Regions from separate parts of the Pontibacillus yanchengensis genome, predicted to be linked through region 1. Evidence: predicted binding sites of a transcription regulator. Region 1 holds the regulator's gene; each other region holds the start of a gene.
The links. Region 1 encodes Rex, which represses fermentation and respiration genes when NADH is low (regulators of the CRP and FNR family bind a similar motif). Its sites were predicted from a motif close to TTGTGAAATATTTCACAA; they were not measured.
Positions count from the first base shown of each region.

Region 2: GLW08_RS02410 (cytochrome ubiquinol oxidase subunit I) is a predicted target of Rex. The motif match lies at 3,681-3,698, and genes of this name have one in related genera.
Region 3: ric (iron-sulfur cluster repair di-iron protein) is a predicted target of Rex. The motif match lies at 3,804-3,821, and genes of this name have one in related genera.
Region 4: arcA (arginine deiminase) is a predicted target of Rex. The motif match lies at 2,654-2,671, and genes of this name have one in related genera.

Region 1 covers NZ_WMEU01000009.1:3,881-9,415, forward strand. Annotated here, with positions in the region: gene abc-f (ribosomal protection-like ABC-F family protein) at 493-2,427, opposite strand; gene moaC (cyclic pyranopterin monophosphate synthase MoaC) at 2,803-3,315, shown strand; gene GLW08_RS19080 (redox-sensing transcriptional repressor Rex) at 3,306-3,974, shown strand; gene GLW08_RS19085 (MDR family MFS transporter) at 4,339-5,535, shown strand, end outside.
Region 2 covers NZ_WMEU01000001.1:496,198-501,732, forward strand. Annotated here, with positions in the region: gene GLW08_RS02400 (potassium channel family protein) at 56-727, opposite strand; gene GLW08_RS02405 (cytochrome d ubiquinol oxidase subunit II) at 1,178-2,191, opposite strand; gene GLW08_RS02410 (cytochrome ubiquinol oxidase subunit I) at 2,188-3,543, opposite strand; gene GLW08_RS02415 (spore morphogenesis/germination protein YwcE) at 3,905-4,207, shown strand; gene qoxD (cytochrome aa3 quinol oxidase subunit IV) at 4,278-4,586, opposite strand; gene qoxC (cytochrome aa3 quinol oxidase subunit III) at 4,588-5,199, opposite strand; gene qoxB (cytochrome aa3 quinol oxidase subunit I) at 5,204-5,535, opposite strand, start outside.
Region 3 covers NZ_WMEU01000005.1:93,188-98,722, forward strand. Annotated here, with positions in the region: gene GLW08_RS15180 (EAL domain-containing protein) at 215-2,632, opposite strand; gene ric (iron-sulfur cluster repair di-iron protein) at 3,043-3,738, opposite strand; gene GLW08_RS15190 (TIGR04053 family radical SAM/SPASM domain-containing protein) at 3,908-5,023, opposite strand; gene GLW08_RS15195 (YwiC-like family protein) at 5,155-5,535, shown strand, end outside.
Region 4 covers NZ_WMEU01000004.1:96,774-102,308, forward strand. Annotated here, with positions in the region: gene GLW08_RS13085 (sensor histidine kinase) at 1-238, opposite strand, end outside; gene GLW08_RS13090 (fatty acid desaturase) at 391-1,455, opposite strand; gene GLW08_RS13095 (Dps family protein) at 1,764-2,468, shown strand; gene arcA (arginine deiminase) at 2,762-3,994, shown strand; gene argF (ornithine carbamoyltransferase) at 4,014-5,051, shown strand; partial or broken gene GLW08_RS21655 (M20/M25/M40 family metallo-hydrolase) at 5,324-5,535, shown strand, end outside.

The DNA.
Region 1 (5,535 bases):
GGAGATTGCAATGGCAGGTTGTCCGTCATATCAAGATGAGGGTTTACTTAAGCCTGTAGGGGTCGAACAGGGCGCCTGCGCTTTTCTTTATGCATAGCGCAAACAGTTTATGTAGGATAAGTTTTCAACAGGTTGTTCACAGTTATGTGGATAAGAATTTGTAGAGTTTTGTCATTGTGAGGTTGTGGATGTGTACAATAAATGTGGATAAGTCTGTTGACAAATGTGGATAATGTGTATAAACCTGTGAAAAACCCACTATTTCAAAGATTAATTGTGTAAAAAGTAGTGGATAACTTGTGGTTATTCATTTTCACCACTATAAATCGACAATATATGCGTTTTCATAGGAATATATGTGTATATTTATCCACATACCCATCTGTGTCAGAACCAAAGCGTTGAAGTTGGGCTGAAAAGTATGAAGTTATACACAAACTTTTTCTATACAGTAAAAAACACCCTAGCCCACTATGTGGACTAGAGTGTGTATTATTCCACTTCTTGAAGCTGCTCCCATTCTTCCATAAGTGTTTCAATCTTTTGTTTACAGGTGTTGTTTTCTTCGGTCAGCTCAAGGGATTTCTCATGATCTTGATAAATATCAGGCTGACATAATAAATCGTCATTTTCCTCAATCTTCGCTTCGTGTTCCACAATCTCTGCTTCAATTTCTTCGATACGGCGTTGTCGTCTTCTTGCTTCGCGTTTTTGGGCCTTGTCTTGTTGATAATCTAGTTTGTTATCAGATGTGGCTTCTTGTAAGTCGGGATTGGATTGTTGCTCAAACTCAGCAATTTCTTGTTCCTCTTCTTTTTTCTCTACATAATAATCGTAATTTCCAAGATAGAGGGTTGTGGAATCTCCTTGCATCTCTAAAATTTGCGTCGCAATTTTGTTGATGAAGTAACGGTCGTGAGAAACGAATAGGATTGTGCCTGGATAGTCCATTAAAGCAGATTCTAATACTTCTTTACTATCTAAGTCTAAGTGGTTGGTAGGCTCGTCTAATACTAGAACATTGGACTTTTCTAGCATTAACTTTGCTAACGCTAGCCGAGCTTTCTCGCCACCACTAAGGGAATTTACTGATTTCAGCACGTCTTCTCCTGTGAATAAGAAATTACCAAGCACGGTACGAACATCTTTCTCATCCATGTTAGGATATTCATCCCATAATTCATGTAACACTTCTTTTTTTGATTGAAGTCTGGCTTGTTCTTGGTCGTAGTACCCTATCTGTACGTTAGCGCCGTACTGAATAGAGCCATGGTTTGCTTGCATGAAGTCGGTGATGGTTTTGAGTAATGTGGTTTTTCCTACTCCGTTTGGGCCAACAAGAGCAAGTCGATCCAGTCGATTTAAATCAAAGGTTACATTGGAAAAGACAGGCTTGTTCATGTCGTCATATTGGAACGTAAGGTCTCTTACTTTTAAAACGTCATTCCCAGTTCGACGATTAATATCAAAAGAAAACTTAGCTGACTTTTCATCCCCCATCGGTTTTTCGACTGTCTCCATCTTTTCTAACTGTTTTCGCTTGCTTTGAGCACGTTTCGTTGTAGACGCTCTAGCAATGTTTTTTTGAATGAAGTCTTCCATCCGTTTCACTTCGGCTTGATGTTTCTCGTATCGTTTTAAGTCGCGCTCATAGTTAGCAGCTTTTTGATCAAGGTAGTTGCTATAATTTCCGAGGAACTTTTCAGAAGAATGACGGGAAATTTCATAGACAACGTTCACAACCTTATCTAAAAAGTAGCGGTCGTGGGAAACGATAACGACGGCTCCTTCATACCCTTGGAGATATTGCTCTAACCAGTTTAACGTATCAATATCTAGGTGGTTCGTAGGCTCGTCCAAGATGAGAATATCAGGTTTGGATAAAAGTAGCTTCCCTAGCGCTAGTCTCGTTTTTTGACCACCACTTAGTGTCGCAATTTTTGTATTAAGGTCGAACTCCTTAAATTGGAGCCCGTTTAAGACAGCTTTGATATCTGCCTCGTACCGATATCCGCCCTCATTCTTGAAACGTAATTGTTTTTCATCGTAATCTTTTAATAACTTTTGATAACGAGTTTGATCTTCTATTAGATCAGGGTCAGCCATTTGCTGTTCCATTGTGCGTAATTCTTGTTCCATTTCACGGAGATGAGCGAAAACGTTAATCATTTCATCCCAAATCGTTTTATCCGATTCAAGGCCTGTGTGTTGTTCGAGATAGCCTAATGTAGCTTCTTTAGGTTTATGGAGTTCTCCGCCTTCATATGGAAGTTCTCCTGCCATTATTTTTAGTAGGGTAGATTTACCCGCACCATTTCGACCGACAATGGCAATCCGATCATTGGTGTGTACTTCTAATTTAATATTAGATAAAATAAGATCAGCGCCATAGCGTTTTGTTATATCATTGGCTTGCAATAAAATCATGCTCGTTCACCTCAATGTGTTAAGTGTATCTTATGCTTGGCGTTAGAAGCAAGGTGATCGCTTTCATCATGCATGTCAGAATAATATACGATAGGAATCTTTTTTGGTACAATTTAGTGCATATAATAGATATGGATAACAGGCTACTTTGATCTTATCGAATAGAGTCTGTACTTGTCACGAGGTAAAGACTGGGCGAGTTAGCTTTTTTAAAGAAAAGAAAGTGATAAGTTCTAGCGCTTACATGTCCAGCTCTAGCGCCTACCCCTTGGGTTGAACAAGTCGCGTGCGCTTTTCTTTAAGATAAGATCTAAGTATCTTATCCACACAAGTTGAATCTCCCCGCCTGCGCTTTTGGTATAAGGAGGTATTGGTATGGGTGAGTTTACTCATTTTAATGAGCAAGGTCGTGCACATATGGTAGATATATCAGAGAAACAGGATAGCGTTCGTACTGCCATTGCATGTAGCAGTGTTTTGATGGATGAAGAAATATATAATGCCATCTCAGAAAACAAACTAGAAAAAGGAGACGTATTGGGTGTAGCACAAGTAGCTGGCATTATGGCAGCAAAAAATACATCGAATTGGATTCCCATGTGTCATCCATTGTCGTTAAAAGGGATTGATGTATCCTTTGAGTGGACAGAAGAAACGAGAGGATATCGTTTAACAATCCAATCAAAGGTGAAGACAAAAGGTAGTACCGGTGTGGAAATGGAGGCGCTCACATCTGCGTCTGCTACTGCATTAACCGTGTATGATATGTGTAAAGCACTTAATAAAGGTATGATTATTGGGGAAACGTACTTACTAGAAAAGACAGGTGGTAAATCTGGTGATTATCATAGATCGCCCGAAGACGAGGGGGAGGACCCATGGAATTAGATCAAAATAAAATACCCCAGGCCACAGCCAAAAGGCTTCCACTATACTATCGGTTTATCAATAACTTACATAGTCAAGGGAAGCAACGAGTGTCTTCTAAAGAATTGAGTGAAGCTGTCAAAGTAGACTCCGCCACCATCCGAAGAGATTTCTCTTATTTTGGTGCACTTGGGAAAAAAGGCTATGGCTATAACGTGAATTACTTAGTAACGTTTTTCCGTAAAACGTTAGATCAAGATGAAACAACGAAAGTAGCCCTGATTGGTGTAGGGAATCTTGGTACAGCATTCCTACACTATAATTTCACGAAAAATAATAATACAAAAATAGAAATGGCTTTTGATGCCAATGCTGAGAAAATAGGCGATGATATCGGAGGTGTTCCTGTCTATCATATTGATGAAGTGGAGGAACGCTTGAACGAAGACGTTTCTGTTGCGATTTTAACGGTACCAGCACAAGCTGCCCAGGCAATCGCGGATCGCATGATTGAAGCGGGTGTAATCGGTATCTTAAACTTCACACCAGCACGAATTAATGTGCCCGGCCATGTACGTGTTCACCACATTGATTTAGCAGTAGAGCTGCAGGCCCTAGTTTACTTTTTGAAACATTATCCTATGGATGAAGAAGAAGTAGAGGAAGAGCCTGAAGAATAATATAAAAGGTGTTACCAAAAAGCTCGCATTTTGCGAGTTTTTTGTTTTGTGTAAGAAAGTATAATAAATTTGCTTTTGTATAATTTAATAGGTTATAGAGGCTACATCCAGCTCCAGCGCCCAGCGACATCGAACTGACCTACATCTTGTAGGCCCACGTCACGCAGTAACATTGAACCAACCCACGTCGTGTGGGTCGCAGCCCATACGTCGCTAAACGGGCACTTGCGCTTTTGTTGTAGCCTATCCATACTTTTCATATAAATAAGAAATTGGGTAAACATTATATTATCTTTCCTATTTGGGCCTATGGTATAGTAGAAAAATACTTCGAGTTACGAAATAAAAGAGGAAGGGGGATACAATGAGTAGACTTCCAAAGAAATGGCTTGTTGTGGTTTCTGTACTATTTGGAACCTTTACGGTCATTTTAAATAATAGTATGCTGAATCCAACGTTACCTCGTTTCATTAAGATCTTTAATTCTGACGCAGTAAGTGTTGGATGGATGCTAACCATTTTTATGGTAGCGATGGGGATGACCATGCCGCTTACTGGTTTTCTAGGAGACCGCTTTGGTAAGAAGAAAGTATATATTAGTGGACTTATTATATTTATGGTTGGTTCCATTTCAGGATCCTTATCACCTAGTCTTGGCCTGGTCATCTTATCAAGAGCCATACAAGGGATAGCAGGTGGGTTGATGATGCCAATTGCCATGGCGCTTATCTTTAATGCCTTTCCGAAAAATGAACGGGGACTAGCTGTAGGCATTTACGGCGTCGCAGCAATGGTTGCCCCGGCTATTGGACCTACGGTAGGCGGCGTGATTATTCAATACTTTGCATGGCCGTTTCTATTCTTATTTAATATTCCATTCGGCATTATTGGGATTATCTTATCCACGAAATTTTTAAAAGAAACAGAGACGAACCCGGAACTAAAATTTGATTATATCGGATTTGTTCTTGTTACGGCTGGAGTTGGGAGTGTGCTATACGCTCTTGGAAGAGGAAAAACACTAGAGGCACTAACGCAGTGGAGTAACATTGCTCTAATTGTAGGTGGTATAGTAGCTATTATTGCCTTTGTTCGATTTGAAGATAAACAGCAACAACCGTTACTAAATCTTTCGGTGTTTAAGGTGCCTACCTATGCCATTTCCACGATTGTAACTGGTTCTGCATCCATTGGTTTGTTCTCAGGAATCTTTTTACTTCCGTTGTTGATACAAGAAGTATATGGATTGAGTGAAGTCCTAACTGGCTTATTATTCTTACCAGCAGCTGCTGCGAGTGGTATTTTTATGTCTGTTGGTGGTCGCATATTAGATAAAAAAGGGCCAAAATGGGTCATTCCGATTGGCTTACTTATACTAGCCAGTGCTACGACTGGATTAGGCTTCATTGGTTTATCCACTCCTTATTGGGTTATCTTAGCTCTCAATGCAGTCCGAGGCATGGGATTAGGATTCAGTAACATGCCAGCTACGACAGCAGGGATGAACGCTATCCCAGAACATCTAGTTGCACAAGGGTCGGCCATGAACAACGTGCTACGA
Region 2 (5,535 bases), on a different contig from region 1:
CGCTTTAGCTTGTTAATTAGAGTCTGCTTTTAAAGAAGAGACTTTTACTCACACATTAGTCATCGTCTTCAACAACAAGATTCTTTTCAAACCTTGATATATCTTTATCCTCACCAATGATGATTAGTACATCATTTTCAAGAATTGTTTCTGTAGCCATTGGAGATACGTTAATTTCACGATCTCGCTTAATACCCACTACGTTACAGCCGTAACGTGCACGTATATCCAAATCCACTAATGTTTTGCCAATCATTTTTTCTCCTGCTTTAACCTCTACCACAGAGTGATCATCTGATAGTTCTAGATAGTCCAGCACATTATTAGAAATGATATTGTGAGCAATTCGTTTGCCCATGTCACGCTCAGGATGGACAACTTGATCGGCGCCGATTTTATTTAGCACTTTCTCATGATAGTCATTTTGGGCTTTCACTGTTATTTTCTTAATACCTAACTCTTTTAACATTAATGTACTTAAGATACTGGCCTGAATATTATCACCAATCGCAACGATTACATGGTCAATATTTCGAATGCCTAACTCTTTTAATACATTTTCATCCGTTGAATCTGCAATAACCGCATGTGATGCAATATCCTTATATTCATTCACTTTATCTTCATCAACGTCAATTGCTAAAACTTCCATACCTTCACGGCTTAATTCCTTACATATACTTCCTCCGAAACGACCTAATCCGATTACAGCATATTCTTTCTTCATAGCTCTTGCCCCCATCTATGTACTAACAATTTAGGTTAGCAAACACTTTCAATAGCAATTTTACACATAATATGTTCTAACGATACCAGTCTACCACAAAAGAAATAAACAAGGAAAGATTCTTTCCAGACATAGTGTATTAAGCATAAAAGCTAGACACCAAAAGCGCAAGCGGCCTGGTAGCAACTTATATACTAGCGGCTACGCAAGGTAGGGTGGCTCGATATTGCTGCGTGACGCAGAGTTCTTAATCGAACCTCCTTTAGAAGATAAATGAAACATGAAAACACAATCGATCCGATGTTGACTTATCATACAGAACGAGTAGATTAAACTAGTTGCTGGAGCTGGACGCGGCCTCTATGACTATTAAGTTATACACATCAAACATTTTAGACTAGACTATAAAAAAACTGTCCTTTCTTTTTACTAAGAAAGGACAGTAAATTCTTATTTATTACCTTTAACATAATCTGCATCAAATAAAAACATACGCATTAACAGAATCAACGAAGGTATTAACAAGCAAAGCCCTGCAATAAAGGCAATAACTAACGCCAAGCCCATTGCATCATTGGTTACACTACTTTGTAGCGTAATATATGGTTCTAATAGGTACGGTAAATGACCTGCACCATATCCAAAGAATGCGAAGAAGAATTGGAACATAACGAAAATAAATGCAAGTCCAAAACGTTTTTTCTGATATACCAAGAAGACAGCCCCTAAGAAGAAAGCAACAGATAACCCAAACATCCACCAGAGATCCAACATTTTCTCAAAGTGACGATGGTTATGCTGACTCATGGCGATAAAGGTGGTGAGACTTGCTATAATGGTCGGTGAACTCCAAAAGATCATATATTTTCGAACTAGCTCCATCGCTGGCTTGTCATTAGCACGATTGGCATAAAATGTTAAAAATGCAGAGCTAATAAACAACACCGAAACAATAGCTAAGAAAACTACACTCCAAGAGTATGGACTTGTTAGAAGTTCACCGGTCAGTAGACGAACCCCATTAGATGTTTCCTCTATGAATCCTCCCTCAGAAATCGTAAGAGCTGTAGCTAGCGCAGCTGGAATGAATAATCCCGTCGCACCATATAGAAACATATAGACAGAGCTTTGTTTTGATCCATAGTTCTCAAACGCATAGAATGACCCTCGTATTGCGAGGAGGACAATTGCGATACTTCCAGGTATAAGTAGAGTCTGTCCAAAATAATACGCAGTATCTGGAAAGAACCCTATTAATCCCACGAAAAAGAAAACAAAAAATACATTGGTTACTTCCCATACAGGAGATAGATATCTAGAAATAATTTTATTAATAATATGATCTTGCTTAGTTTGTTTCGCATAGTAAGCAAAGAAACCTGCCCCAAAATCAATAGAAGCTACGATCAAATAGCCGTATAAAAAGATCCATAATACAGTAATACCTACTAATTCGTAACTCATACATCAACACCTCTTTGATCGACTTCTGGATATCTATGCTCAAGCTCAACCTCGGCTGGGTTATCGGAGAACAATTTACGTAATACTCTTACTGAGATTACCCCAAGAAGAATATATAGACCAAGGAACAGTAGCAACATCCACTCAACGTGTGGTGAGGTCGTTGCGCCTTCTGACACTTTCATGTACCCTCTTAATATCCAAGGTTGACGTCCTACTTCTGCAAAGATCCATCCAAACTCAATAGCTAGCATAGCAAATGGTCCATTCAATACAATGAGCCACAGTAGCCATTTATTGTGCTCATTCCAACGTTTTAGTTTGGATAGAACGATATATAGGAAAGATACCCCTAGTGCGTACATACCAAGCATAACCATTAAGTCAAACATATAATGAATCCAAAGAGGTGGAGTTTCCTCTTCTGGAAATTGATCCAAGCCAACCACTTCACTATTAAAATCACCATGTGATAAGAAACTTAAAGCATTTGGCAATCGAAGTGCATTTTCCACTTCATTATCCTCATTCAATGTACCAAATAAAATAAGGTCAGCACCTTCTTCTGTTTCAAAGTGCCATTCACCTGCTGCTAGTTTCTCTGGTTGTTCATCAGCCAGAAATTTAGCTGATAGGTCTCCAGCAATTGCTGTTAAAATCGCGAAAAAGAAAGTAGCTATCATCGTTAGCTTTAAAGCTTTCTTATGATAATCTGTTGATTTTTTCTTTAGAATAATAAACGCTGTGATAGCCGCTAAAATAGCAGCAGACGTTAAATAACTGGATGACAACACATGGAATACTTTTGTAGGTGTTGCCGGATTAAACATTGCTTCTAAAGGATCAATATCTGTAATCGTTCTCCCTTCTAATTCGAAACCTTGTGGTGTATTCATAAACGAATTCACAGTCGTAATAAAGAATGCTGACATACCTGCACCAATCACAACCGGAATAGAAAATAACCAGTGATAGATTGGGTTATTAAATCGATCCCATGTGTACAGATAAGCCCCTAAGAATATAGCCTCGAAAAAGAATGCAAATGTTTCAAGAAACAATGGAAGACTAATAACATTTCCTGCTACTTGCATAAAGCTTGGCCATAACAAGGATAACTGTAGACCAATAGCAGTACCAGTTACTACCCCTACTGCAACTGTAATAACAAAACCTCTTGTCCATCGTCTAGCGAGAAGGGTATAGTTGGCATCTTTCTTCTTAATACCAATAAATTCAGCAATAGATATCATTAATGGTACTCCAACACCAATTGTTGCAAATATAATATGAAAGGCCAACGTCAAGGACGTTAACATACGACTCATAGTAACACTATCAAACTCCATCATTTTACGCTGCCCCCTTTACATAAATTAAGAACATTACTCCGATATTTGCAAGAATACTAGATTGAATGTCCTAAAAACAATAATACCTTCAGTATACAACATAGAAACCCGTAAGTGTGTTATGGGAAATGAACATTTTGTGACACATTTCACAATCTTAATGTATTGCAAGTATATAAAATAAATGTACAGGATACAAGCATTTCGAGTTTGTATAAATGTGAAAATTTTGTGTCTAAAATACAATGTAAGGGTTTTCAAATAGTCAGAAAGTTGCTATAGTTTAATTAAGAAATGTTCACAAATTTGACACATATAAAACGTAATTATGAACGAAATTAGCTTGACAGGAGTGAATGACATGGATGTATTAATGGTTTATGCCTTATTTGCAAGTATTACACCTTTATTTTTATGGATAGAATACCGTATAACTGCAATGGTGCAACTTCCTTTTATCTTAGGTATGTGGGGATTCTTTTTCATTGAATTCGCTTCCTTACAAATTAATACTATGATGTATAGCACCCTTCTAGCCGTATTCATACTTAATTTAATCTTTGCTCATTTCGCTTTTTATCTTGTATTTTTTGAACATAAAAATACAAGAGAGCATATATTTGAGAAGTTCCCTCATATAGCTAGAAGAAAAGATGTAATCTAAACATTTAATATTAACCAATATAAAAAGGCATGCGTTCTACAGGTGAATACCTGAGCGCATGCCGTTATTTTTACATACTCATACTATGCATCATTGCGTTGATTACCCAAATAGTTCCACCGACAATAATCACACCAATAATGGCACTGTAAACCATCGTGAACACTTGGGTACCACCTTCTCCCTCTCTAATATGCATAAACATGAACAATTGTATGCCTGCTTGGAGAACGGCCAAAAAAACAATAATCCATACAATAGCAGTAATGGATAGACTTGTGTATAGGGCTACCCACACCGCAAGTAACGTTAATGCTACAGATAATGCAAAGCCAATTACATGATTCCATGGGAAATGGCTATGAGAATTATTTGACATATTACATCACCATCCCTAATAGATAAACACCTGTAAAGATAAATATCCAAACAACGTCTAAAAAGTGCCAATATAACGAGATAATAAAGGCTTTTCTAGCTGTTGTTGAATTTAATCCATGACGAGCAAGTTGTATTAATATCATACTCATCCAGCCAATACCTAAACTTACGTGGGCACCGTGTGTACCAAGTAAAGTGAAGAACCCTGACCAGAATGCGCTTGTTTGTAGGGAGGCTCCTTCATGCACATAATGGATAAACTCTTCCACTTCAAAGTATAGAAAGCCTAACCCTAATAACATGGTTAGGATAAACCAAGTCATTAACCCTTTTCGGCTTCCCCTTCGCATTTCGTGAATGGCAATTCCACAAGTAAAGCTGCTCGTAAGAAGGAGGAACGTTTCAATGAGTACTCCCTTAAGTTCAAATAATTCAGCAGGTCCAGGTCCATCTGCAAGTCGACCTGTAAGCACAAAATACGTAGCAAACAATGTTCCAAATAGGGCTATCTCAGCACCTAAGAAAATCCAAAAGCCAAGAATATTTAATCGACTTTTTTCAGTTTGAAATTCCAATGGTTGAGTCGAATCTACCACTTCATTGTGACTCATTTGGTTACTCCTCCTTCCTACGTACATTTCGTTCAATTTCTTTAATTTCCTCTACCTCTACATGATGCCCTTCATCTGGATCAAAAGAACGTACAATCATTGTGATTATTACACCAATGGTTGCAATGATGCCCATCCACATCCATTCAAAAACAAGACCGAATCCAGCAATAAATAAAAGTACTGACATTATAACTGGAACTCCAGAATTATCAGGCATGTGAATTGGTTCTAGGTCTTCTTCGTCAATATCTAACTCATGCTTTCCTTCTTTTTTCATTTCCCAGTACGGATCTAATCCATGTACATCAGGAATCTTTGCAAAGTTATAATAAG
Region 3 (5,535 bases), on a different contig from region 1:
TTTACAAGTAAAGAAAGTACAAGGTTTTAGCTCTTACATATCTAGCTCCAGCGCACAGCAACTAGTATGCTTCCTTCGCCACCGTGCGATAAGTTAACATCGAATCACACATGGAAGTTCGATTAAAATCGCTACATCACGTAGCAACATCGACCAACCCACATCCGTGGGCAGCAGTTTGTACATCGCTAACCGGGCGCTTGCGCTTTTGTTCTCACATACTCATCAATTGGGCATTCCAATGTGCTAAGAGAGAGTCAGGTGGAACGGGTTTGCTAAAATAGAAGCCTTGTACTTCTTCACATTGTAATTGATGGAGAAGAGCTAGTTGTGCTTGTGTTTCAACTCCCTCTGCTGTTACTCTAATATTTAAATTTTTGGCAACGGTTAGAATCGATTGAACGATAGCTTTGTGGTCTTTATTATCTGGTAAATATTGAATAAAGGAACGGTCAATTTTGATACGGTCTAATGGGAACATAGATAGGTAACTCAGGGAGGTGTATCCAGTTCCAAAGTCATCCATGGAAATTTGAATACCGTATTGTTTTAAGATTTGTATCTTTTCTATCGTAGATTCTGTATTTTCAATGGCTAGTGATTCTGTGATTTCTAAATCTAACTTTAACGGAGACATACCTGTTTCCTCTAACACTTGGATGATATTATCTGTGAAATCTGGGTGAAGAAACTGTTTTGGTGAGATGTTGATGGATAGATGGAAATTAATGTATGATTGTTGCTCCCAAACTTTATATTGATAACATGCTTCTTTTAATACCCAATTGCCTAGTTGAATAATTAAATCACTTTCTTCAGCGAGAGGGATGAATTCTCCAGGGCTAATCATTCCTTTTTCAGGATGTTTCCATCGAACAAGTGTCTCAACCCCTTCGATTTGATTGTGAGCTAGTCCATACTTAGGTTGAAAATGAAGGAGCAATTGATTTTCTTCGATTGCCTTTTTTAGGTCCTCGAACAGAACGATCTTGGAAACATTCTTTTCTGCGAAGGATGGAGAATATTCCATATAGCTATCTCGTCCGTCCCTTTTCACCTCATACATAGCCATATCCGCATGTCGAATAAGTGTATTAAAATCTTTGCCGTCTTTAGGATAAAAAGAAACACCTATACTTAAGGAAATTTCTTTATAATATTCTCCAAGGATAAAAATGTCTTTCATACTATCTTGAATGGAAGTTATCTCGTTTCTGACCTCTTCATGATTTTCAATAGAAGGGATGCAGATTAAGAATTCATCTCCACCTAATCGTGCAATAAAACCGCGCTCACCAATCGCTTCCTGCATTCTCTTTGCTACTAATTGTAATAGGTGATCGCCGTACGTATGCCCAAGGTGGTCATTGATATCTTTAAACAGATCAACGTCAATGACTATGGTCGCTAATTGTTCCCCATCCTTTTCAATAAGACTTTCCATCTCATTTTTGATCCTTCTGCGATTTAATAATCCCGTTAGCTCATCATGATAAGCTAAGTACTCAATTTGTTCTTGGGCTTGTTTTTCTGCTGTGATGTCTTGTGCAATACCATATACACCTGTAATCTTGTTATCTACTTTTATAGTAAAGGCGGTAATATCCAGATTCACAATGGTATGGTCTTTGGTAAGGATAGCCGTTTCAAAATTGGCTGTATTGCCTTGTTTTACGTTTTCGTATTTTTCTAAGACGTAAGGGATTTCTTCTGGCACAATAAGGTCTTTGATTTTACGTTTATATAATTCTTCTAAGCTATACCCTGTAAGAGGAACGGCGGAAGGATTAAATGCAGTGAAATTCCCTTTTAGGTCCAAGGTGTAAATAGCGTCAGGATTATAGTCAAAAAGGGAACGATAATGTTGTTCTTGTACTTTTAGTTCTGTATGTTTTTCTTTTAATTTTTCCTGCTGATGGGTAAATTGATCTTCGATATAAGTGATGGTAATTAAAAATAAAAGTAATACACTACTTGCTTCAATTGTATTCATAAGAAAACTATTATGAAGGAATAAACCATCTATAAAGCAGTAGACGACTGAGCAGATGGCTATGCTAATCATAGCAAATAATGAAATATTTTTTATTAATGACACCTCTCGGCCAAGCAATGATTGGTCCATCTGTATATGCTCAAATATCCTTATGGTTGTATAAATGGTCCCAATTAATAAAAGGAGAGAGTAAAAACTATTGTCTTTTTTTAGTATGAGTGTAGGGGTATGAGAGAGTGTTATATAATACGTAAATACTAATATAAAAGAACTTACCACAACGCTCAATATTAAATGGATATGTACATTTCGTTTTTGTAAATGGTCTGCATTTATTTTTTTCTTACCGAAGAAGCCCATGATTAAAAATGTTATAAAAAATAGGGTTAGGGAATAAAGGCAGTGGAGTAAAAATGGAAGAATATTTCCTAAGGATAACTCAATCACTCCCTGAATTACTAGAGCCATCGTAGGGATGATAGTTATCGTGAAGCCACATAAACTAGCTAGAATGAAAGAAAGGGAGATTTCATTAAATCTTTCTTTCCATTTGCTACGGGTTACAAACATGATTAGATTTATAAGACTAACGGTTATTATGGATCCTAGTAGTAAATAAACGAGTTGGTTACCCATGTTTTGTTCTCTCCCATATGTCCTAAGAGGATGATAGTACTTAAGGACTATTATCACATATGGAGGAAAACATTGCGAATATTTTACAAAAATAATATGCAAAGATTTTGTACTACAAAAGAAGAATGTCGAGTTTCCTTACGACAGCCTTCCTTTTTATTTGTGCATTTAGATGAAAGCTTACATCTTTTAAGAATGATAGTATAAGTCCAACTAGACCTTTATCTGCACTAAAGGCTTGCCACTCGGCAAGCCTTCTTTAATAGGAAAGAAAGTATAAAATTTTGGCCCGCAGATGTCTAAGGACGTTCGATTAATACCGCTGCGTCACGCAGCAACATCGAACCAACCTATATCGTGTAGGCCGCAGCCCATACGTCACTAAACGGGCGCTTGCGCTTTTCTTCCCCTCACACTCGGGAGAAAAGTATATTATTTTCTAAATGTATATGTTCATGCAAGTCAGTCTCAATGGCTTCAAGTCGTTGATAAACGAGACGATAAGTGCCACAGGCTCCTTGGGGAGGAGTGTAATCATTGGTAGCCTCGCGTAATTTTTTTAATAGGTTTCCAGCAGTATAATGTTCATTTTCTAATTCTTGTACTATTTTCATAACGTTCCTACGAGTTTCTTCTGTTGGATTTTGCTCATGTTCTAATAATAAAGGAAAGTCATGTGTTTCTTCTTTGATGGTATGTTGTTCAAGTTCTGTCTTTAAGCGATGAAATAGCGTGTGAACAGTAGATAAGTGAGGGTTAGAGGTGCCATGCACACGCAACACTTTTGTTACATAAGGGCTTAGTTGTGGCAATTCTTCATTTAAGTATCGATGATGTTTGGCAATAATATGATCAATCAGTTCTTGAGAGGAAGCATTGAGCCAATCAATTTCTGCATCCTGTAATGCTTTTGATTCACTGTAAAGGGTATTTAAATCAGTTAATACTTGCTCTGGAGACAATTCTCTTTCTTCAATAGCTTCAATTAGTGGACGATTTCCGCCACAACAAAAATCGATACGATACGATTTGAACAAATCACTAGCTTTAGGGAATTTCGTTACAATATCACCTACGATGGATTCTTTCGTGAACGTTTGTTGCATCCTAATCCCTCCATTTAAAAAGAATTTAACTCTATATTTAGAATAGCAAGATGGATGTAAATAAAACGTGATATATATCACATTAAACAACTTGTTTTATGACAACTTTGTGTATGTTGGTTACTTTTTTAGAAGTAAAAAAAGGTTCTGGCGCCCCGAGCTTTTGTTCTTAGCCTTTGGTCTTTCGCATGCTTTTGGGGATATACACACAAGCTGGTTCACTCTCTAAGTAGTCTCCAGTAAGTGCATAGGCCCTTGACCTAGAACCGCCACATACATAACGGTATTCGCATACACCACATTTACCTTTATATTCATCTGGGTTTCGTAAACTCTTGAAGACAGGGGAGTGGCGGTATATGTCAGCTAAAGATTCTGTTCGAACATTACCTGCTTTAACTGGTAATAGGCCGCTTGGGTAAACATCCCCAATATGAGAGATAAACACAAATCCATTTCCGTCATTTACACCTCTAGGGGCACGTCCAAGCCCATCAAATTGCCCCGTCTTCCCAGCATGCAAAGCATCTACATATTGAATTTCAGTTTGTTTATCTTTATTTTTTCTCATCTTATCCATAATGACTACTCGGCGGTAATGTTGAGCGGCTGTTGTTTTAATGTCGAAGGATACGTTTCCTTGTAAGTCGTTTAACCAACGGAAGACTTTTTCATGTTCAGCCGGTGAAATCATATCGCTGTCTTTCCCTCTTCCAGTTGGTACAAGGAAGAACACACTCCAAAGCACACACCCTAATGTCTGGATCAAGTCTGCCATTTCGTCTAACACGTCCACATTATAGCGTGAAATGACAGTGTTAATTTGTAAGGGCAAGGATAATTCATGTATATACTCAATCGCGTTCATCGTTAGGTCGAATGATCCAGAAGTACCTCTGAAGTGATCGTGTATTTTTGCATTGGGGCCATCCAAGCTAAAAGCCCAACGAGCAAGACCGACATCTTTGGCTTTCTTAATTGCTTCTTTGGTTACATTTGGTGTTGCACTCGGTGTCATGGATACCCGAACACCTTTTTGAACAGCATAAGAGGCAATATCATAGACATCAGGCCTCATGAGAGGGTCACCACCGGTGAACACAAGCATAGGGTTGTCCATTTCATAAATGGAATCTATTAATTGTTTTCCTTCTTCAAAAGTCAATTCAAGTGGATGGCGGGTGTATTGAGCTTCCGCTCGGCAGTGAAGACAATGTAACTCACACGCTCTTGTTAGTTCCCATATGACAATAAAGGGATTCTTATTAAAGTCTCGATCGATCATATACATACCCCCTAATTTTAGTTACTTCTATCATAAAAATAGAAAGAACATATGTATGTGAAATTTATCACATTCATTCTATTTTTCGTTCATTATAATAAAGGTACCTAGATAGAAAAGAGGGGATTGCAATGAAACCATTACTACCAAAGCAACATGGAGCATGGGCTATGCTACTTGTACCATTTCTATTAGGAATAACCTCAAGCGCATTTACTAGTACACATGTCCCGTTGTTCCTAGGATGGTTATTTCTTTATTTATCAACTTATCCATTGTTGATGCTAGTGAAGGGGAAAAAGAAGAAGGAGTACTATAAATGGTCAGGTATATATGTCGGCTTCACTTTACTTTTTCTAGCTATTGTTTTGTTGAATGAGTGGGAAATGCTCTATTTTGGACTTATGATGATTCCTTTGTTCTTTGTGATTTTGTATTTTGCTAAAAGGAAGAAAGAGCGGGCTTTTCTCAATGATGTAACAGCTATAATTGTTTTTTGTATAGGAGGATTG
Region 4 (5,535 bases), on a different contig from region 1:
TTGTCATAATTAGGCTAATCGCCATCTCAATACTCACCCATAAATAAACGAGGCCACTATTAGAAATGAAAGAAAGTCGATAAGATAGAAAGAACATTAACGTCATACCAATACCAACTAAAATTTCCGTAACGGATGATGATCGAAATATAAAGAAAAAAGGGAGTAAGCAAAATATAATCCATACATATGAGCTAAGCCCTGTGTTTTTGGGGATAATGTGATACCACGTTTGCATAGGTACTCCTTTCTGACACGTTCTAGTATAGGTATAGCATATCCTATAAGGATAGAACCTGTCACGATTTCATCATTAATGTTTCATATGTAACAAACGAAAAACCCATTCCATGATTACAATAGAATGGGTTCGCGCTTGCGCTTTTAATCTTATTTGTCCTGAAAACTTGGGCGTTTTCCATTAATCATGGATTTTGCTCGAGCAATTGCTTCGGAATTTTTAAGAAGTGGTTTGACTTCTTTGAAGCTGACAAAGGTTTTATTTCTTGTATCATAAAGACGGAATCGAAGGGATTCTAAGCTTGATTTCAATGTGATCGTCGTTACTTTTTGTAACGGTGGTGTTGATTCATGAGCTTCTTCCAAGTTATAGTTCGGTACTCTAGGACTCAAATGGTGCACGTGATGGTAGCCAATACTTCCAGAAACCCACTGAAGGATTTTCGGTAGCTTATAATAGGAACTTCCATCAACAGCTGCTTTTACAAAGTCCCATTCGTCTTCATTTTCAAAATAGGAATCCTCAAATTGGTGCTGTACATAAAACAACCAAATGCCTAAGATGCCAGAAACATAAAGAATAGGCAGTTGAATAATAAGGAATGCTTGCCAGCCGATCGCCCATAAAAGTGCGGAATAGATGGCTATAGCAGAAATAGTCGTTAAATGTGTATTCAAACGTTCTTTTGGTTTTGCATCGCTTTGATTGAAGCGGTTTGCAATTAAGAATAAATACAACGGACCAAGTCCAAACATCACAATGGGATTACGGTAAAGACGATAAGCTAGCTTACCCCAGAAGGAAGCAGCAAGGTATTCGTCAACGGTCATAACCCAAATATCTCCCGTTCCTCGTTTATCAAGGTTTCCGCTTGTAGCATGGTGAATGGAATGCTCTCGTTTCCACTTTTCAAACGGAAACAGTGTAATAATGCCGGTGATTGTCCCAATAATCCGGTTTGCTTTCTTGCTTTTCAGGAACGACTGGTGGGTACAATCATGAAAGATAATAAAGATACGAACAACCAAACCTCCTGCTAGCATAGCTAGAGGAACAGCTATCCATACAGAAATAGCTAGGCTTTGATAAGCAAGATACCAAAGTAGTAAAAAAGGCAATAGGGTATTGACTAACTGTCTTACCCCTGCGGCTGTACTAGGTTTTGCATATGGTGACACACTCTTTTTTAGTTCTTTTTGTTTTTGTTTATCCATATTTATTACTCCTTTACACAGGCATATCTCGACCAACTTATAGTCTTATCATAAATGATATGGTGTTGGTTTATAAGACATAAACGTCAGGTGGCATACATGATATTTGTCATGGTTGTTTGTACTAACGCGCTAAGAAAGTCTTTTTTAGTTTGTAAAACAATGCCTTTTTTATGCGTGATTTTCGTTAGCTGTAAAATCGCAATGCGATAGCTGTAATGTAGAGAGAAGAAATTAGTTCGATATTAATAATATGTATCGTCTCCACCCATACTAAAAATGAACTTTATTTTGAAAGAGGGTAAAACATGCAAACTCATGATAATCAAGGATTTTCCCACGACGAATTTAAGCTAGGTAAATCAGGTTTTGATGCTACAATGCCAGGACACACCTCTCACCATCCAGAGAAGATGATTCTTCGTCAAGAGCCAAGGACGGCTCGTCAGGAAGGCTCTGGAATCAGCCTGCCTTATGAGACTCGTTTAGAGTTAGGGTTGATGCTAGATGAGCATAACTGTGCACTCTCTGTGGCTTTAAATCAATACACGAAGCATCATTGGCTCACAGAAGGTGCAGAGTCATTTGGCAGCTTGCATCATATTTTAGAAGAACACATTACAGTAACACAGGAGCACATTGATAAAATTGGGGAAAGGGTAGCTCGTTTAGGAGTTGTACCTACGGCTCATCCGGTGACCCAGCATGAAATTTCCTACATCAAGCACGAAGTAGAAGGTCGCTATACTATGCGTGATTTTCTTCGTAATGATCTAGAGCATGAGATCAAAGTTCAAGGGATGCTACGGAAGACCATCAACCGTGCTCATCAACTTCATGATTACGGTACAGTTGAAGTATGCGAGCAAGTGCTATTGAAGAGAGAGGATTTCGGCTATCACTTATGGAGTCTTTTAGAAGATGATACTTTAGTGCGAGGCATGTCCCATTTATTAGATGGAAACCTTGATATTGCTACCTCTAGACAATTAAATGATAACCTTCCGCAATAAGGAAAAGGCGAGCGGAGATAGTGCTCGCCTTTTCGTATGGAGTTGCAAATAGTCAGAATATATAAACTTTTCTTTGTGGATAGTATAGTTATAATTCGTTTATTCATTAGGTCAAAAGTAACAATCATATGAAATGTAAAATATGTGGATGTTTATACATAAACCTACATGTTCAACCGGATTTTTTGTGAAATTCATCACAATGGCACTGTCCTGGTCGTCACATCAAGCGCTTTCAAAAACCGATAAGATAAAGGTGTAAACAAGAAAACTTGCTCAAGGAGGGATGAACAATGAAATATCCACTACATGTTACTTCAGAAATAGGTGAACTAAAGACTGTTATTTTACATCGTCCTGGAAAAGAAGTAGAAAATCTAACACCTGAATATTTACAACGTTTACTGTTTGATGACATTCCGTTTCTCCCAGCTATACAAAAAGAGCACGACTACTTTGCCAATGCACTTCGTAATCAGGGTGTTGAAGTGCTTTATTTAGAGAGATTGTTAGAAGAATCCTTGCATTCCATACAATTACAAGAACAATTCGTAGATCAAATTCTTGAAGAAAGTAAATCAAACATAAATGGAGCAAGACACAATGTGAAGGAGTATTTATTACATGGTTCCGTTCAAGATTTAGTAGAAAAAGTCATGTCGGGGGTACTCAAGACAGACATTGAACAAGAGAAAAAAGTTCATCTTTATGAACTAATGGCTGATCATTATCCGTTCTATTTAGATCCTATGCCAAATCTCTATTTTACAAGAGACCCAGCAGCCGTGATTGGAAAAGGAATCTCTATTAATAAGATGAACGAGAGTGCTAGAGAAAGAGAATCAATCTTTATGGATTACATCATGAAGTATCATCCTCGTTTTGCAAAACACAACATACCAAAATGGTTCACCCGTGACTCCAGATTCTCAATGGAGGGTGGAGACCAGCTCATCTTAAATAAGCATACTGTAGCGGTAGGTGTCAGCTCACGCTCTACACCGCAGGCAATTGAAAAAATGGCTATCAATCTATTTAAGGATCAAGAAGACATTACGAAAGTTGTAGCTGTAGAAATACCAAAGTCTAGAGCGTTTATGCACTTAGATACAGTATTTACAATGGTAGATTATGATAAATTTACGATTCATCCTGCGATTGAAGGACCGGATGGAGACATGAGAATTTTCATCCTTGAAAAAGGAGAAGAGGAAAATCGTGTCACAATCAAACAAAGGAATAACCTCGCAGAGACCCTAAAAGAAGTCCTGGAATTAAAGGATATTGTTCTTATCCCATGTGGGGGTGGGGATCCAATCGCAGCAGCTCGAGAGCAGTGGAACGATGGTTCAAATACGTTAGCAATTGCCCCAGGTGTAGTCATGACGTATGACCGTAACTACGTCTCTAACAAGCTATTAAGGCAACACGGATTAGAGGTTATTGAAATCCCGAGCTCTGAACTTTCAAGGGGACGTGGAGGACCAAGATGCATGAGCATGCCAGTGTACCGAGAAGATATCTAACGAAGAGGAGAGGATAGACATGAACTTACTCAATCGTCATTTATTGACCCTTAAGGATTTTACTCCAGAGGAAATAGAATATTTAGTAGATACAGCTATCACTTTTAAACGCCTGAAAAACGAAGGAATTCCACATAGAGTGCTAGATGGAAAAAATATAGCCCTTTTATTTGAAAAACCATCGACCAGAACTCGTTGTGCGTTTGTTGTTGCTTGTGTGGATCTAGGAGCTCACCCTGAGTACCTTGGGAAAAATGATATTCAATTTGGAAAAAAAGAGTCGGTGGAAGATACAGCCATAGTGCTTGGCAGGATGTTTGATGGTATTGAATTTAGAGGCTTTAAGCATGAAACGGTAGAAGGTCTCGCTAAGTTTGCTGGTGTTCCGGTTTGGAATGGGTTAACCGATCTCTATCATCCTACGCAAATATTAGCTGACTTTATGACGATCAAAGAAGAGCTTGGTCATTTAAAAGGAGTGACATTCTCCTATATCGGTGATGCAAGAAATAACATGGGTAATTCCTTACTCATCGGGGCTGCCAAAATGGGGATGAACTTCAGAGCAGTAGCACCGAAAGAGTTATTCCCTTCTGATGATATTGTTACTTATGCACGAACCATTGCGAACGAAACGGGAGCTACTATTACGCTGACAGAAGATGTGCAAGAAGGCGTGAAGGAAGCAGATGTAATTTATACCGACGTATGGGTGTCTATGGGAGAAGAAGATCAATATGAACAGCGTATTCAAATGTTAAAACCTTATCAAGTCAATCAACAAATGATGGAGATGACAGGGAAGGATCATACACTGTTCATGCACTGCTTACCTTCTTTTCATGATTTAGAAACTGTGGTGGGAAGAGAGATGCACGACAAGTTTGGACTAACAGAATTGGAGGTCACCGACGATGTTTTCCGTAGTAAGAATTCTGTTGTCTTCGATGAAGCAGAAAACCGTATGCATACCATAAAAGCGGTCATGGCTGCTACGTTAACGGAAGGTGATGTGAATGACCTTATTAAACGAAGCGCATCTGTTAGCTCAGCTTAAACAAGAAGAGTCGACCGTTTTGAAGGTCTAAAGAAACTTGTACGGATTCCAAGTGTTCTGACAGAAGATCATTCTCCGTATCCATTTAGTGCACCGATACAGGAAGCATTGGAAACGACATTATGTCTTTGTGAAGGTTTAGGTTTTCGAGTTTATCTAGATCCTGATGGGTACTATGGCTATGCGGAAATAGGAGACGGGAAAGAAATGATAGGTGTGCTAGGACATCTAGATGTAGTGCCACCAGGAAGTGTGTTGAGAATTGGGAGGAGGACCCTTTTGAACCTGTCATCAAAGCAGGCAAAATGTATAGCCGTGGTACACAGGACGACAAGGGTCCAACTCTTGCAGCGCTCTTTGCGGCAAGGGTATTAATAAACTTAGGTGTGACGTTTCCTAAACGATTACGATTCATCTTTGGTACCGATGAAGAGACGTTATGGCGTTGCATGAACAAATACAACCAACAAGAAGAAATGCCTTC